Regions from separate parts of the Asticcacaulis aquihabitans genome, predicted to be linked through region 2. Evidence: predicted binding sites of a transcription regulator. Region 2 holds the regulator's gene; each other region holds the start of a gene.
What was found. The regulator LexA, encoded in region 2, represses DNA repair genes until DNA is damaged. The targets are predictions, from matches to a motif close to ATGTTCNCNANNTGTTCT.

Region 1 (5,267 bases), on a different contig from region 2:
CCCCATGAGCCTGCGCGTCGCCGTCCAGATGGACCCCATCGAAAAGATCAATATCGCCGGGGACACGACCTTTCTGCTGATGATGGCGGCCCAAAGGCGTGGGCACAGCCTGTGGGTCTATCAACCCGAACATCTCAGCTACGAGGATGGCAGGCCCTTCGCTCGTGCGCGTAAGGTGACCCTGCGCGACGTTAAGGGCGACCACGTCACGGCCGGCGACTTTGAAACCCTTGACCTGGCCGACGATGTGGACGTCATCCTGATGCGTCAGGATCCGCCGTTCGACATCGCCTATATCACCGCGACCTACTTCCTCGAAACGGTCCATCCGAAAACACTCGTCGTCAACAACCCGACCAGCGTGCGGGACGCGCCGGAAAAGCTTCTGGCAACACGCTTCCCAGGTCTCCAGCCGCCGACCTTGATTTCGTCCGATCCGGTCGCCCTGCATGACTTCTTCGAACGCCACGGCGACTGTATCCTGAAACCGCTGCACGGCGCCGCTGGGAACGGCATCATCAAGCTCAAGGCCGGCGACCGCAATCTGGATGCCCTGATCGAACTGTTCGGCAATATGAGTCGCGAGCCGGTCATCCTGCAAAAATTCATTCCTGCGGTTAGTGCTGGCGATAAGCGCATTATCCTGATCGACGGCGAAATCGCGGGCGGCATTAACCGCGTGCCGGAAGCCGGCGCCGTACGGTCCAATCTGCGGGTCGGCGGGACCGCTGAGCCGCTGGTGCTCACAAAACGTGATCGCGAGATCTGTGAAATCCTCAAGCCCGTGCTGAAGGAAAAAGGTCTTATGTTTGTGGGCATTGACGTAATCGGTGATTATTTGACCGAAATCAATGTCACCTCACCCACCGGGGCTGTACAACTGAAGGCCTTCGAAGGGATTGATGTCGGCGATATTTTATGGGATCGCATAGACGAGACGCTGAAAGGCGCCTGACACCTGCGCCCTGATGGCGAAGTTTGATGATTGACAAGGCTTGATGACGAGGCCTTGCCGTCGCAAAATATGCAGAGCCGGCGGGCCTGTTCTTGGCCCGCGCCGTGACCTTTTCCACCCTTAGCGCTGGAAGCGTGTCGTGTTGCGCCATTGTTCTGTTTTTGTTCTTGATTTGTGTTTTTCTCTCACCTATGCTGTGGATAATTCCAGTATCCGCGTACCCGGGAAATAGCCCAGGAAAAAATAGTAGCGAGAGAGGGGCGCGGCATGCCGGCACGTATCACCACCATCGCCTTTGAAGGCGCCGAAGCCCGTCGGGTCGAAGCCGAGGTCGTCTTTACCAATGGCCAGGTCGGATTTCAGGTTGTAGGCTTGGGTGATAAGGCTGTGGCGGAAAGCCGGGAACGGGTGAGGGGTGCCTTTGCCGGCATGGGGCTCAGCCTGCCGGGCAAGCGGATCGTCGCTGCCCTGTCACCGGCTGACCTGCCGAAGGAAGGCTCCCATTTCGACTTGCCTATCGCCCTGGCCGTCATGACCGCCATGGGCATTATCCCCGAAGATGCCCTGTCGGGCTATGTTTGCATCGGCGAACTCATGCTCGACGGACGGATCGCGCCGGTCAGCGGTGCTCTGCCTGCCGCCATGGCGGCCAACGGCTTTGACATGGGGCTGATCTGCCCGGCCGACAACGGTCCGGAAGCGGCATGGTCGGGCAATCCATCCATCCTGGCGCCGGCATCGCTGATTTCGCTGATCAACCATTTCAAGGGCCACGCTGTATTGACGCCACCCCAGCGCGGGGCGCCGAAAATTTCGGAAAAACCGCTCGACCTCAATGAGGTCAAGGGACAGGAAACGCCCAAGCGCGCTTTGGAAATTGCCGCCGCCGGGGGCCATAACCTGCTGTTCGTCGGGCCGCCGGGCTCAGGCAAATCGATGCTGGCGCAACGTCTGCCAGGCATATTGCCGCCGTTGACCTCGCGCGAATTGCTGGAGACATCACAGGTCTGGTCGATGGCCGGGCTTATTGCCAAGGGTGAACTCACTCAGGAACGTCCTTTCCGTGCCCCTCACCATTCTGCCTCCATGGCGGCCCTGACCGGCGGCGGCATGCGCGCACGGCCTGGTGAAGTCTCCCTGGCGCACAATGGCGTTCTGTTTCTCGATGAATTGCCGGAGTTCTCGCCCCAGGCCTTGGACAGCCTGCGTCAGCCACTCGAAACCAATGAAGTCATAGTGGCGCGGGCCAATCATCACATCAAATATCCGGCGCGGGTGCAATTGGTCGCGGCGATGAATCCGTGCCGCTGCGGCCACGGTGGTGTCGGCAAAGGCGCCTGCGGCAAGGCCCCGCGCTGCATAAAAGATTATCAAAGCCGGGTATCGGGGCCGCTTATGGACCGCATCGATCTGCAGATCGACGTCCCGCCGGTCACGGCCATGGACCTGTCCTTGCCGCCGCCGACCGAGGGATCGAAGGCGGTCGCCGCGCGTGTACAGGCCGCCCGCGACATTCAACTTGAGCGGGCCCGTCGCCTCGACCTGCCGAGTGACAATGGTCTCAACGCGACGGCCTATGGCGCGGGATTGGAACAAATCTGCGCTCTTGACGATCAGGCCCGCGCCCTGCTTACCCAGGCGGCGCAACAGACCGGCCTTAGCGCCCGCGGCTGGACACGTACCCTGCGCTTGGCGCGGACGATCGCCGATCTGGAACAGTGCGGGCCGGTCTTGCGTCGTCACGTGGCCGAAGCTCTGATCTATCGCCGGACCGCGGCCGCCGACAATCAGGTGGAAGCTCGGTTGCAGATGCGGATTCCGGGTTGAATACACCCTATGTTAATCAAGCCTTTGAGCTAACTTAACCTTTTTGGTCTAGGGTCCGCCTATCAGAAGATAGATTGCGGAAAAATCCGAATGACCATTCCCCTCACCGGGCCCGACGCCTCTAAAGCCACCGAAGAGCGCTTATCGCCTGAGGAACGGCTGAAGGCTCGCGAAGACTTTTTTCGCCTGATGAGCCATGAAATCCGAACGCCGCTCAACGGCGTCATGGGTATGCTGTCTCTGCTGACGCGCACCTCTCTCACTCCGGATCAAGCCTCCTATATCCAGACCGCGCGCGAATCCGGTGATCACCTGCTTACGCTGGTTAACGACCTGCTCGACTATGCGCGCATGGATGCCGGTCACATTGCGCTCGAAGTCAGCGAAGTCCGCCTTGAGCCGTTGTTGCAGGGGGTCGCTGAGCTGCTGTCGCCGCGCGCCCATGCCAATGGGATCGAGGTTGTCTGGTCGCTCAACCCGCGCCTAGACTATATCCATGCCGACGAAGGCCGACTACGCCAGATTCTGTTCAATCTGGCCGGCAATGCGATCAAATTCACGACGCAGGGTGGGGTGCTGATCCATGTCGGTCTGTCTGAATCCGGTCTGATCGTTTTCAGCGTCAGAGACACCGGCGCCGGCATTCCCGTAGAGGCCCGCGCCCGCATTTTCGAGGAATATGGTCAGGTCGAACCCAGCCACGCCACCCGTTACGGCGGCGCAGGCCTGGGTCTTGTGGTCGTCAAGAAGCTGGTCGAAGTCATGAACGGTACTCTTACGCTTGAGTCCGAAATGGGCAAGGGCTCGATCTTCACCGTCGAATTCCGCGCGCCGTACGGCCTCAGCAACGAGACCCCGCGTTCGCAATACCCCCACGCCATCGCCTTTATCGGTGATAACGCTGTCCTGGCCGAAGGCGCCCAATGCCATCTGGCCGCTGCTTATTGCCGTCTTAGCCGCGTCGCACGTCCGGAAGATATTTTCGACCCGCAGGCCATCCTGCTGGCCGATCGTGCCGCCTTCATGACGCCAACGAAGGCGCCCTCGTCACGTAGTCTCATCCTGCTGGCCCCCGAAGAACGCGACGAGATCGATGCCTGGCGTGAACAGGGTTGGGCCGGCTATCTGATAAAGCCTTTACGCCGTTCGTCCGTGTTGGAACGTCTTGAAACCCTGCACGACCGGTCACGTGATACGCCGGACGCGGGCCATAATGACGACGACCGTATCGTCAGCGAAGCCGCGCCGGACAAATCGGTATTGCTGGTCGAAGACAATCCGGTCAACGCCCTGCTGGCGCAGATCCTGCTCCAGCGCGAAGGCTGCCGCGTAGAGCGGGCCGCATCAGGTGAAGAGGCGATCGACATTCTCAAGCAACGCAATTTCGATATTATCTTCATGGATTTGGGTCTGCCTGGGCTGGACGGTATCGGTACCACACGTGAAGTCCGGGCTCTGGGCATCCGCACGCCGATCATTGCCCTGACCGCCAACGCTTATGAAGAAGACCGCCGCGCCAGTATTCATGCCGGCATGAACGATTTCCTCACCAAGCCGATCGAGCTGGTGGCGTTGAAGCATCGCTTGCAGACCTGGGCCTGTGAACCGCGCGAAGCCAAAAGCGCGTAATCTCCAGATCACCGGAATCGGGAAGAGACTCCGAACCTTTACAGCATAGCCAAAGCCACTTACCGTCTCCGCCTGAACGGACAGGGGACATGAATGAACGCGTCTGATGCTAAGGATAAGCCGAAAATATCGGCGCTGGCGGCCTTGCTGGCCTTTTTCCGCCCTAAGCCCTTGCTGATGCTGGCGCTCGGGTATGCTTCCGGCATGCCGTTCCTGCTGGTGAACGATACCCTGAGTGCCTGGCTGCGGGTCGAAGGTCTGTCACTTCAGGTGATTGGCTTTTTCGTGCTGGTTACCTTTTCCTACACCTTGAAATTCATGTGGGCACCGCTACTGGACCGACTGAATGTGCCGTGGCTGAACGACAGGCTGGGGCATCGCCGTGCCTGGATGCTGGTCTTGCAAGCCGCCGTGGCGCTTGGGCTGCTTGGCATCGCCGCCACCAATCCGACAGTCAATTTAGGCCAAATGGCCGCCTTTGCGGCCTTGACCGCCTTTTTTGGTGCGAGCCAGGACATTGTTATGGACGCCTGGCGGATCGAATCCGTCGAACCTGAGCTGCAAGGGATCATGACGGCGGCTTATCAATGGGGTTATCGCATCGCGATGATGGTGGCCGGCGCCGTGCCGCTGATCCTGTCGTCGCGGATCGGCTGGCCCCTGGCTTACGCCACCATGGCGTTGATGATGATCATTGGCTGGATCGCCGTGCTGCTCGCGCCGCGCGGACCCGCGCACCATCCGCGTCCGATTCATTACGAAGGCCTGGCGGTGCGGCCGGCGCTTGAGGTCATGGAATGGATCGGCCGCGCCCTGCTTATCCTTATCGCGGCACTCGCCATGGGGTCGGGCCTGA
Region 2 (5,267 bases):
ATGGTCGGAAAGGCCAAGGAATATATCGCCGCGGGCGACATTTTCCAGGTCGTCCTAAGCCACCGTTTCGAAGCACCTTATCCACTCGATCCCTTCGCTTTTTACCGCTCCCTGCGCCGGCACAATCCGTCGCCCTACCTCTTCTATCTCAATTTCGGCGATTTCCAGCTGGCTGGGTCGTCTCCGGAAATCCTGGTCCGCATCCGCGATGGCAAGCTGACTATTCGCCCGATTGCCGGCACCCGTCCGCGCGGCAAGACGGCGGAGCAGGACAAGGCGTTGGAAGCCGAACTTCTGGCCGACCCTAAGGAACTGTCCGAGCACCTGATGCTCCTCGACCTTGGCCGCAACGATGTCGGCCGCGTCGCCAAACCGGCCTCGGTCAAGGTGACGGAAAAGTTCGTCATTGAACGCTACAGCCACGTCATGCATATCGTCTCTAACGTCGAAGGCGATGCGCCTGACGACCTCGATCCGGTCGATGCGCTGTTGGCCGCCCTGCCTGCTGGCACCTTGTCCGGCGCGCCCAAGGTGCGGGCCATGGAAATCATCGACGAACTGGAAGACGTTAAGCGCGGCGCCGGTTACGGCGGTGGCGCGGGATATATCTCAAGCGGCGGCAGCGTCGATGTCTGCATTGTTCTGCGCACGGCACTGTTCAAGGATCGCAACATCTATGTCCAGGCTGGCGCCGGCGTCGTTGCCGACAGTGTTCCGCAGATGGAATATGAGGAAACCTGCCACAAGGCCGGCGCGCTCATCAAGGCGGCCCAAGACGCCTGGCGATATACCTACAGCCAGAACTAGGCCGCCCTCGCAATCTTAAATCCCTAGCGGCTTTCTTCCCTGCCGATCAGCACGGCGTCCGTAACAGGTTCCGCAGACTCAGCGCTGAGCGATGATCCCGACAGTTCGAAGTCTGCCTTGTTGACCGTGGGTGCTGCCGGCGCCGCCACCGTCTGCGGTGCCGTATGGTTGGGCGCGGGCTTTGCCGTCAGGCTTGTCGCCATATACACAAAAAACGTAGTGGCGGCGATAAAGGCGCAAAGCGCCAGAATGAGCCAGTGTCCCGGCATTCTGCGTGGCTTGGAAGTCGCCAGCAGAACGAGCGCCGCGCCAAGGCGGTCGTCGGTCAAGGCGTCTTCCTGCCCGGTATGATTGGCTCGAATCAAATTCATCGCCGTAGTTTAATGCGAAATAGCGGGCGCTGATACCGCTCGCCTAAAGGCATATTTTTGCCGCGCCGCACCGCCTTGTGACGTTTAGACTTGGAAAGCGAAAGGCTTTTGCTTACATACGCCTGCGAGACGGCGGTGTGCGTTCGGAGGCGGCTATGATCCTGGTAATCGATAACTACGACAGCTTTACCTACAATCTTGTCCATTACCTGGCCGAGCTCGGCGCGGATACGCAGGTTTACCGCAACGATGCCTTGAGTGTTCAAGATGCCCTGGCCCTTGCCCCAAAGGCCATTCTGCTGTCGCCCGGCCCTTGCGCGCCCGACCAGGCCGGCATCTGTTTGCCTCTGCTGCGCGCGGCTCCCGAAGATATGCCGGTGCTGGGCGTGTGCCTCGGGCACCAGTCGATCGGCCAGGCCTATGGCGGCGACGTCATTCGTGCCAAGACGCTCATGCACGGTAAGACCAGCCTGATACATCATAATAACAAGGGCATTTTCAATGACTTGCCCAATCCCTTTACAGCGACCCGTTATCATTCGCTGGCCATCAAGCGCGAAACCCTGCCAGCTGATCTCGAGGTCACGGCCTGGACCGAAGATGGCGAGATAATGGGCGTTCAGCATAAGACGCGTCCCATTCACGGCGTGCAGTTTCACCCCGAATCCATCGCCACAGAAGGCGGCCATCAGTTGCTGGCCAACTTCCTGCAATTGGCCGGGATCGAGAGCCACAACCTCTATGTCTGACGCTTTCAAACCCTTGCTGTCGAAACTGGCCGAAGGCCAGAACCTCAACGAAGACGACGCCGAACAATTCTTTACTGCCTGCTTGCGTGGTGAACCAACGCCGGCCCAGGTGGCTGCAGCAGTAACCGCTATTCGGATACGCGGGGAAACCGTCGGCGAAATCGCCGCCTGCGCCCGCGCCATGCGAAAGGCTGCCATTCATCTTGACCACCCCTATGACGTCATCGATGTCTGCGGCACCGGCGGTGACGGCCTGCATACGCTCAACATATCCACCGCCGTGGGTTTTGTCGCAGCCGGCGGCGGCCTAAAGGTCGCCAAGCATGGCAACCGCGCCATCACCTCCAAATCCGGCACGGCGGACGTATTGGCAGCGCTCGGCGTAAATATTGAAGCGACTCTGAAACAACAACGTAAAGCCTTGGACGACGCTGGCATCTGCTTCCTCTTTGCCCAGGCGCATCACGGCGCCATGCGGCATGTTTCGCCGATCCGCCAGCAACTCGGGTTTCGCACCATCTTCAACCTGCTGGGGCCGCTCAGTAACCCAGCCGGTGCCAAGCGTCAGGTTGTGGGCGTCCCCTCGCCGCGTTTTGTTGAACCGATCGCTCAGGCGCTGGGTCAACTCGGCGCCACTAAAGCCTGGTCTGTGCACGGATCCGGCCTGGATGAGCTGACAACGACCGGTGAAACCGATGTCGCCGAATGGAAGGACGGGTTTGTCCGCCTGTTCAAGATCACGCCCGAAGCGGTCGGCTTGCCCCGCGCGGCTCTGGCCGACATCACGGGTGGCGCCCCCGAATACAATGCCGCCGAACTGTCCGCTCTGCTCGACGGCAAGACCGGGGCGTATCGCGATATCGTCATGCTGAACGCAGCGGCCGCCTTCCTGGTGGCCGACAAGGTGGAGACCCTGCGCGAAGGCGTGGAACTGGCGGCAAACGTCATTGACGATGGCCGCGCACGCAGCGCGCTAGACACGCTGATTGCGGCGACAAAAGCGTCATAACATTCACATAACATAACTGTTGCTGCTCTGTGAACGCACGCCGTGCTAGCGTCCAAGGTCGCTACCCAAGGAGACGATATGCTGGACATTCTCGACAAGATCGCTACCTACAAGCGCGAAGACGTCGCGACGCGGCGTACGCATGTGACGCTGGACGACCTTGAGGCGCAAATAGATGAGGTCGGTCCACCTCGCGGGTTTGCCAAGGCTCTGGTCGCCAACAAGCAGCCTGACAATCTCTCACTCATCGCCGAAATCAAGAAGGCCAGCCCGTCAAAAGGCTTGATTCGTGAAGATTTCGATCCGCCTGCACTGGCCCGCGCCTATGAAGCCGGCGGGGCCTCCTGCCTGTCGATCCTGACCGATAATCCGTCCTTCATGGGACACGAATCGCATTTTCAGGCCGCACGGGCCGCTGTGTCATTGCCCTGCATCCGTAAGGAATTTCTTGTCGACACCTGGCAGGTGACCGAATCGCGGGCCATCGGCGCCGATGCCATTCTGGTCATCATGGCCATGATAGATGACGAACTGGCTGCGGACCTCATCGACTGCGCCCAGCATTATGGCATGGATGCGCTGGTCGAAGTGCATGACGCAGCAGAAATGGACAGGGCTCTGAAACTCAAATCCAAGCTGATCGGCATAAATAATCGTAATCTCAGGGATTTTCACGTCGATCTGGCGGTGACGGAGACCTTGGCGCACTCGGTTTCGAAAGATCACATTCTCGTCGCCGAAAGCGGCATTTTCACACCGTACGACGTCAAACGCCTCGCGCGTACCGGCGCCACCGCCATGCTGGTCGGCGAAAGCCTGATGCGCCAAGGCGACGTCACTGCGGCGACAAAAAATCTATTATCGTTAGCTTGACATTAATAAGAACACATATAGAACATCATTCGTAGGTTCATGACTTGTTCCGCATTTTGCGAACCAGTTTACACGAAGGTGTCCCATGCTGACGACCAAACAACGCGAACTTCTGATGTTCATTCACGAACGCATCAAGGAAGGCGGCGTTTCCCCCTCTTTCGACGAAATGAAGGAAGCGCTGGATCTGGCGTCCAAGTCGGGCATCCATCGTTTGATTACCGCCTTGGAAGAACGCGGCTTTATACGTCGGCTCGCACACCGTGCCCGGGCGCTTGAAGTTATTAAATTGCCCGATCAGGCCACCACGTCAGCGCCGCCGCGCGGCCGTCAAGCCTTTGTGCCTCAGGTCGTCGAAGGCACGCGCCCGGCCGCTGCAGACCCCGTCAAGCCCTCGAACGATGATACGCGTGAACTGCCGCTGCTTGGCAAGATTGCTGCCGGCGTACCGATCGAGGCCATGGGCCAGGAGCGCGACCGGTTACGCGTACCGGAATCCATGCTGGGCGCCGGAGAACACTACCTGCTCGAAATCGAAGGCGATTCGATGATCAATGCCGGTATTCTCAATGGCGACTTTGTTGTCATCAAGAAGACCGACACGGCCCAGACCGGTGAAATCGTCGTTGCCTTGGTCGATGACGAAACCGCCACCCTTAAGCGCCTTCGCAAGAAGGGTGGATCCATTGCCCTCGAAGCCGCTAATCCGAATTACAAGACGCAAATCTACAATGATGGTCAGGTCAAGGTTCAGGGCCGCCTCGTCGGCCTGATGCGTCGTTACCATTAGAGCCTCATGCCGAAAAGTGGACCCCACTTTTCGGAAAACATGAGGCGTTACAAAAGATTAGAGCCATAAGGCGGTCAACTAAGCCGACGAATGCTCTAGTCACTGATACCGCCTTCTGCTTCCGAAGGACTGGACCAATAGCGTTTGCCTCTTAGGGGCTGGGCTGCCTTGATGGCCCAGCCCTTTTCTGTGTGAGTCAGTTCCATGGCGCCAAGGCGACGAAAATCGCCGGCGCTGATGCGGTTAACCCTGGCGCATTCGGCCGGCCAATCCCCCATGGGGTTGCGCAGAACGATCAGATCGCTTGCCTGGCACAATTCATTCAAACGCGCGGGTTTTGGCGGCTTGTTGCTGAACCAGAACCCAACGCGCGGCTGGGCGAGCGGAACGCAGCCATATCCCTTGCAGGCATAGTTTTCACTCCGCTTAATCTCATCCAGCACCGCTAGGCCATAGTGTTGTGTCCACTGCTCGAAGCCATATTGCCGTACCTTTGATCGCAGGACGTAAGCGCCGGCGGCGGTACGGACGGCGGCATTGCCCCCCTCCGCATCCACCCAAATGTCCGGAGGCGGCACACGCGGCCACCACAAGATAGTTGACGCCGCAATCAAGCCGACCCATCGCGTTTTTCCCCGTACCAAACAAATCCATAACAATCCCAAAAA
Region 3 (5,267 bases), 320 kb from region 2:
GCCCAGGACAGGGTCAGCGTTGCCGATATCCGACAGAACGGCGATGATCAAGGTTTCCCCCTTGGCGTTCTGGTGCACGAACTGCGTTTCCAGCGCCGTGGAGCGTCCATTGATGGCGTGCTCGCTCGGGGAATGAAATTGAAACTGCTTGAGCGTATACATCACGCCGTCAAGCACTATGCCGCCGCCGTCACTAGGGGTCACCACGATGGTGTGACTATTATTCTGGATAGTGGCCAGCGACGATTTGTACTGCATGACCAGGCGCGACGACAGATTGCGCGGCGGTCCGGAAATATCGATAGGGGACTGACGCTGACCCGTAGCGCAAATTGCGTTGTCGCCACCCATCTCGCCCCAATGCTGGGGACCGCCCGCGCCGTCATAGGTCCAATGCTGCACCGAATCGCCACCGTGCGCCGCAGGGGCTCCATGGGCGGCATCCGGCGCATGTTCGTCCGCTTTTTTTGAACAGGCGGCCAGCGACAGAACCATAAGGCCAGCTGTGGCAGTGCGTCGGGACCAGCCGGGAAGGGTGCGAGTCATGAAGGTCATGTCGCCACCTTCGCCGAAAATGGTTAACGGAGATTAAGCGTCTTTCGCCGTTCAGGCGAAACTATTCCGCAGGTTCCAGATGCCGTTTCCGATGCTTGGCCAGCATGTCCTTGAGGTACTTGCCTGTCCAGCTTTTGGGATTTTCGGCCACCTGTTCCGGCGTGCCGACGGCCACGATCTCGCCGCCGCCATCGCCGCCTTCCGGTCCGAAGTCGAGCAGCCAGTCGGCGGTCTTGATGACATCGAGATTGTGTTCGATGACGACCGTCGTGTTGCCGTGATCGGTCAATTCATGCAGCACTTCCAACAGCTTGCGCGTGTCTTCGAAATGCAAGCCGGTCGTCGGCTCATCCAGTATGTACAGGGTCTTGCCTGTGGCACGCTTCGACAATTCTTTGGACAGTTTGACGCGCTGGGCTTCACCACCGGACAAGGTGGTCGCCTGTTGACCGATCTTGATGTAGCCCAGACCGACGCGCTCAAGGGTTTTCAGCTTGTCGCGAATGGTCGGCACGGCCTTGAATACTTCAGCGCCTTCTTCCACGGTCATGTCGAGCACGTCCGCGATGGAATATCCCTTGAAGACGATTTCCAGAGTTTCGCGATTATACCGCTTGCCCTTGCATACGTCACACGTGACGTACACATCCGGCAGGAAGTGCATTTCGATCTTGATAACGCCGTCGCCCTGACAGGCTTCGCAACGCCCGCCCTTGACGTTGAAGGAAAAGCGGCCGGGCCCATAGCCGCGTGCCTTTGATTCCGGCAGGCTGCAATACCAGTCGCGAATCGGTCCGAACGCGCCGGTATAGGTCGCCGGGTTAGAACGCGGCGTGCGGCCGATCGGGCTCTGGTCGATCTCGACAATCTTGTCGAAGTGTTCCAGGCCCTCAATCTTGTCATGGGGCGCGGGATGTGCCGATGCGTTATTAAGGCGGCGGGCGGCGGCCTTGTACAGGGTTTCCAACGTAAAGGTTGACTTGCCGCCGCCGGACACGCCGGTGATGCAGGTCATGACACCGACAGGAATTTCGCCAGTGACGTTTTTCAGGTTGTTGCCGCGGGCGCCGATAACCTTCAACATCTTCTTTTTGTTGATGGGGCGGCGCTCTTCGTCCGTGTCCTTTGAATAGAACAGAGGAATCTCGCGTTTGCCCGTCAGGTACTGGCCGGTCAGGGACTTGGGGTTGGCCTTGATGGCTGCCGGAGGGCCCTGGGCGATGATTTCCCCGCCATGGATACCAGCGGCAGGCCCCATATCGATGACATAGTCAGCTTGCAGAATGGCGTCTTCGTCGTGTTCAACCACCAGAACCGAATTGCCGAGATCACGCAGGCCTTTCAGCGAGATCAGCAGGCGGTCGTTGTCGCGCTGGTGCAGGCCGATGGACGGTTCATCCAGCACGTACAGGACGCCGGTGAGACCGGAACCAATCTGGGACGCGAGCCTGATCCGCTGGCTTTCGCCGCCCGACAAGGTGCCGGAATTGCGCGACAGGTTGAGGTAGTCCAGACCCACATCATTAAGAAACCGCAGGCGATCCTTGATTTCTTTCAGGATTCGCCGTGCGATATCCATCTGCTTTTCGCTCAGCTTGGCTTCGAGACCACCGAACCAGTCGTGCGCCTTGCGGATCGAAAGATTTGAAATTTCGGCAATATCCTTAGCGTCGATCTTGACGGCCAAGGCTTCAGGCTTGAGGCGTTTGCCGTGACACGCCTCACATGGTGTTTCCGACTGATAACGCGCAAGATCCTCGCGCACCCACGACGAATCGGTTTCGCGCCAACGGCGATCCATGTTCGGTATGACACCTTCGAAGACCTTGGTGACGTCGTAGCGGCGCGATCCGTCCTGATAGGTAAACTTGATCTTGTCGCCACCCGATCCATGCAGAATGACATTGCGGACCTGGTCGCTAAGCTTGTTCCATGCCGTGTCCATCTTGAACCCGTAATGCAAGCTAAGCGCCTGCAAGGTCTGGGTGTAAAGCGGTGACGGGCCTTTCGACCAGGGCGCGATAGCGCCATCGGTCAGGGACAGTTTCGGGTCGGCGACGACCAGATCCTGGTCAAACGACAGCTTGACCCCCAAGCCGTCACAGGTCGGACAGGCTCCGAAGGGATTGTTGAAGGAAAACAGGCGCGGCTCGATCTCGGTAATTGTGAAACCGGATACCGGGCAGGCAAACTTTTCGGAGAAGATGATGCGCCGGGGTTCGGTTTCCCCGTCTTCCAGGTCGGCGTGTTCAGCGATCGCCAAGCCATCGGCCAGTCGCAGAGCCGTTTCCAGGCTGTCGGCGAGGCGCGCCATTATGCCGGGCTTTACCACCACGCGGTCAATGACAACGTCGATGTCATGCTTGAACTTCTTGTCCAGTTTCGGCGCGTCTTCAATGGGATAGTATTCGCCATTGATTTTCAGGCGCTGAAAGCCCTGGCGTTGCAGGTCGGCAATTTCCTTCTTGTACTCGCCCTTTCGGCCACGCACGAACGGCGCCAGCAACAACAGACGCGTCCCTTCTGGCAGGGCCACGATCTTGTCGACCATCTGGGACACAGTCTGGCTTTCGATCGGCAGGCCGGTGGCGGGCGAATACGGAACGCCGACCCGCGCCCATAGCAGGCGCATATAGTCGTGGATTTCGGTGACGGTGCCGACCGTCGAACGCGGATTTTTCGAGGTCGTCTTCTGCTCGATCGAAATGGCCGGCGACAGGCCTTCGATGAGATCAACATCCGGCTTGGACATCAGTTCGAGAAACTGACGCGCATAGGCCGATAGGGATTCGACGTAGCGCCGCTGCCCTTCGGCATAGATGGTGTCAAAGGCCAGCGAGGATTTGCCCGACCCGGACAGGCCGGTCAGCACGACCAGTTCGCCACGCGGAATATCGACGTCGACACCTTTGAGGTTATGCTCGCGCGCGCCGCGCACCTTGATGAAATCCTGGTCGACCTGATGCTTCACCATACGCGCATATCCTCATCTTCAAACACGGGGAGTATATAGCCTGTCTTGCTGGATTTGCCAGAGGTTCGCAAGAACAATTTGGCAACATTTGTCAATCGGCACCCTATTGCATATCAGATTTTGACATAGACGGTCTGGCTGGCAGGAAATGTCAGCACCCTGATTTGATGGTTTTTTGACACCGGCTCACAAAGAGAACAAAGTACCGCCTGAATCTACCGTGAAGGTTGGGGCAGCAGGGGCGCTACGAGAGAGGGCAAGGCTGAATGTACGCCAATATAATCCGCTTGCGGGACCGCGTTGGCGACAATCTGGAAGGTTTGGCTGCCCGCCTGACCGCCACAACCACGCCGCGGACGCGTCTTGCGGGGACGACGGCGGTCGTACTCGTCCTGCATGGGTTGCTTCTGTGGAGCCTGATCGTCACGCACCCGAAAGCCTGGCTATTGGATCACGACATGGTCGAAGAGCCGCCGGTTCTGGTTGAGTTGTGGCAAATGCAGACACCTCCCGAACCTAAGGTCCAGCCGGTGATCATGCCGCGCGAGGTTGTGCCTCAACCCCGCGATGTCCCGCAGCCAGCGCAGCAGGACGCGCCGCGCGAGATGCCGCAACAGACCCAGGCATCCCAAACCCAGACGGCCCAGACCGCGCCGCCTCAGCCGGTGCCGCAGCCGGTCGCGCCGTCGATCACCATCAATATACCGCAGGAAAAGCCGTTGGATGTTGCGGCCCCGGCGGCCGTTCCCGATGTACCGGCCCCCGCCAACATGGCCGCGCGGGTAAAGAAGAAGACGCAGGACGAATTGAGCGGCAAGCGGCAGGAAGCCGTGACCCAGATGTCCGATTTGAATCTGCACGACGCCGCAAACGTCAATCTGCCGGCCTTGCAGGCGGTTAAGCCATCTGGGCTTGAAGGCGCGCCGCCGGCGGGGGGGCGTCTGGGCAGCATCGGGGCGCCGGCCGGTTTGCCTTCGGGGACGGGCGTGCTCAAGGGGGGGCGTGGACAGGTCAGCCAGGCTTTGCAGAACCACGGCTATTGCGAAGCCGCGCGCCAGGCAGGCAAGCCTATTCCGGCTGATTGCAATATGGTGGATCTGGCGCACCAGCCTCCGCTTGGTCCGCGTCCCGATGCCGACCTACAGGCAGCGGTCCGCGAAAAAGATGCTCGACTGCGCTACAAGAGCTCGCCCGGAAATGCGGAATACTGGCAACGCGTCAACCGTGCGCCTACGCCGAACGATCGCCACATGGACGACGAGCCTAAGAAGGGGGCTTACTCCAATGTGCACGATCAGCGAATTATGGGGAATGGTGGCGGAACGGCAGATCCTAAGGGCGAGAGCGACAAATAGGTCACCGTGCTTCGCGGAAACGCCTTATGCGTTCTTGCCGTAGTTCAGCGATTGGGGACCGCTGTCGACCGTCTTACCCTTTGCGCCGTAGGGGGCGTTTTGCGTGCGGCGGCTGCTCAAGTCTTCGGCGATGGCACTGATAATGCCTTCGGTGACGGTCTTGGCAGCGGTAACCGCCAATTCATAGCGCCGTAAGCGAGCCTGGAACACTTCGGTCGCTTCGCGAAGCTTCGTTTTTTCAGTCGGAGTCAGGCCTTCCAGTAAGGTAGGGTCGGCTTTTATGCGCATGGTTTCATGGCGGTAGAGGTTCGACAGGTTGCGAGTTTCCTCTATGCCGTCATACATATCCTGCGGACGATGCGCTTCCAGGCATTCGGTTTCAC

Region 1: a site for LexA is predicted at 1,106-1,123, ahead of RCJ00_RS11770 (YifB family Mg chelatase-like AAA ATPase). Genes of this name have one in related genera too.
Region 3: a site for LexA is predicted at 3,600-3,617, ahead of uvrA (excinuclease ABC subunit UvrA). Genes of this name have one in related genera too.

The regions. Positions count from the first base shown of each region.
Region 1 is NZ_JAVGWM010000003.1:226,027-231,293, forward strand. Features, by position in the region: gene gshB (glutathione synthase) at 5-955, shown strand; gene RCJ00_RS11770 (YifB family Mg chelatase-like AAA ATPase) at 1,223-2,782, shown strand; gene RCJ00_RS11775 (response regulator) at 2,873-4,411, shown strand; gene RCJ00_RS11780 (AmpG family muropeptide MFS transporter) at 4,505-5,267, shown strand, end outside.
Region 2 is NZ_JAVGWM010000001.1:123,635-128,901, reverse strand. Features, by position in the region: gene trpE (anthranilate synthase component I) at 1-807, shown strand, start outside; gene RCJ00_RS00640 (hypothetical protein) at 831-1,136, opposite strand; gene RCJ00_RS00635 (anthranilate synthase component II) at 1,334-1,927, shown strand; gene trpD (anthranilate phosphoribosyltransferase) at 1,920-2,936, shown strand; gene trpC (indole-3-glycerol phosphate synthase TrpC) at 3,015-3,809, shown strand; gene lexA (transcriptional repressor LexA) at 3,895-4,599, shown strand; gene RCJ00_RS00615 (ComEC/Rec2 family competence protein) at 4,695-5,267, opposite strand, start outside.
Region 3 is NZ_JAVGWM010000001.1:447,351-452,617, reverse strand. Features, by position in the region: gene RCJ00_RS02170 (carbonic anhydrase) at 1-555, opposite strand, end outside; gene uvrA (excinuclease ABC subunit UvrA) at 617-3,529, opposite strand; gene RCJ00_RS02160 (hypothetical protein) at 3,796-4,884, shown strand; gene RCJ00_RS02155 (flagellar basal-body protein FlbY) at 4,909-5,267, opposite strand, start outside.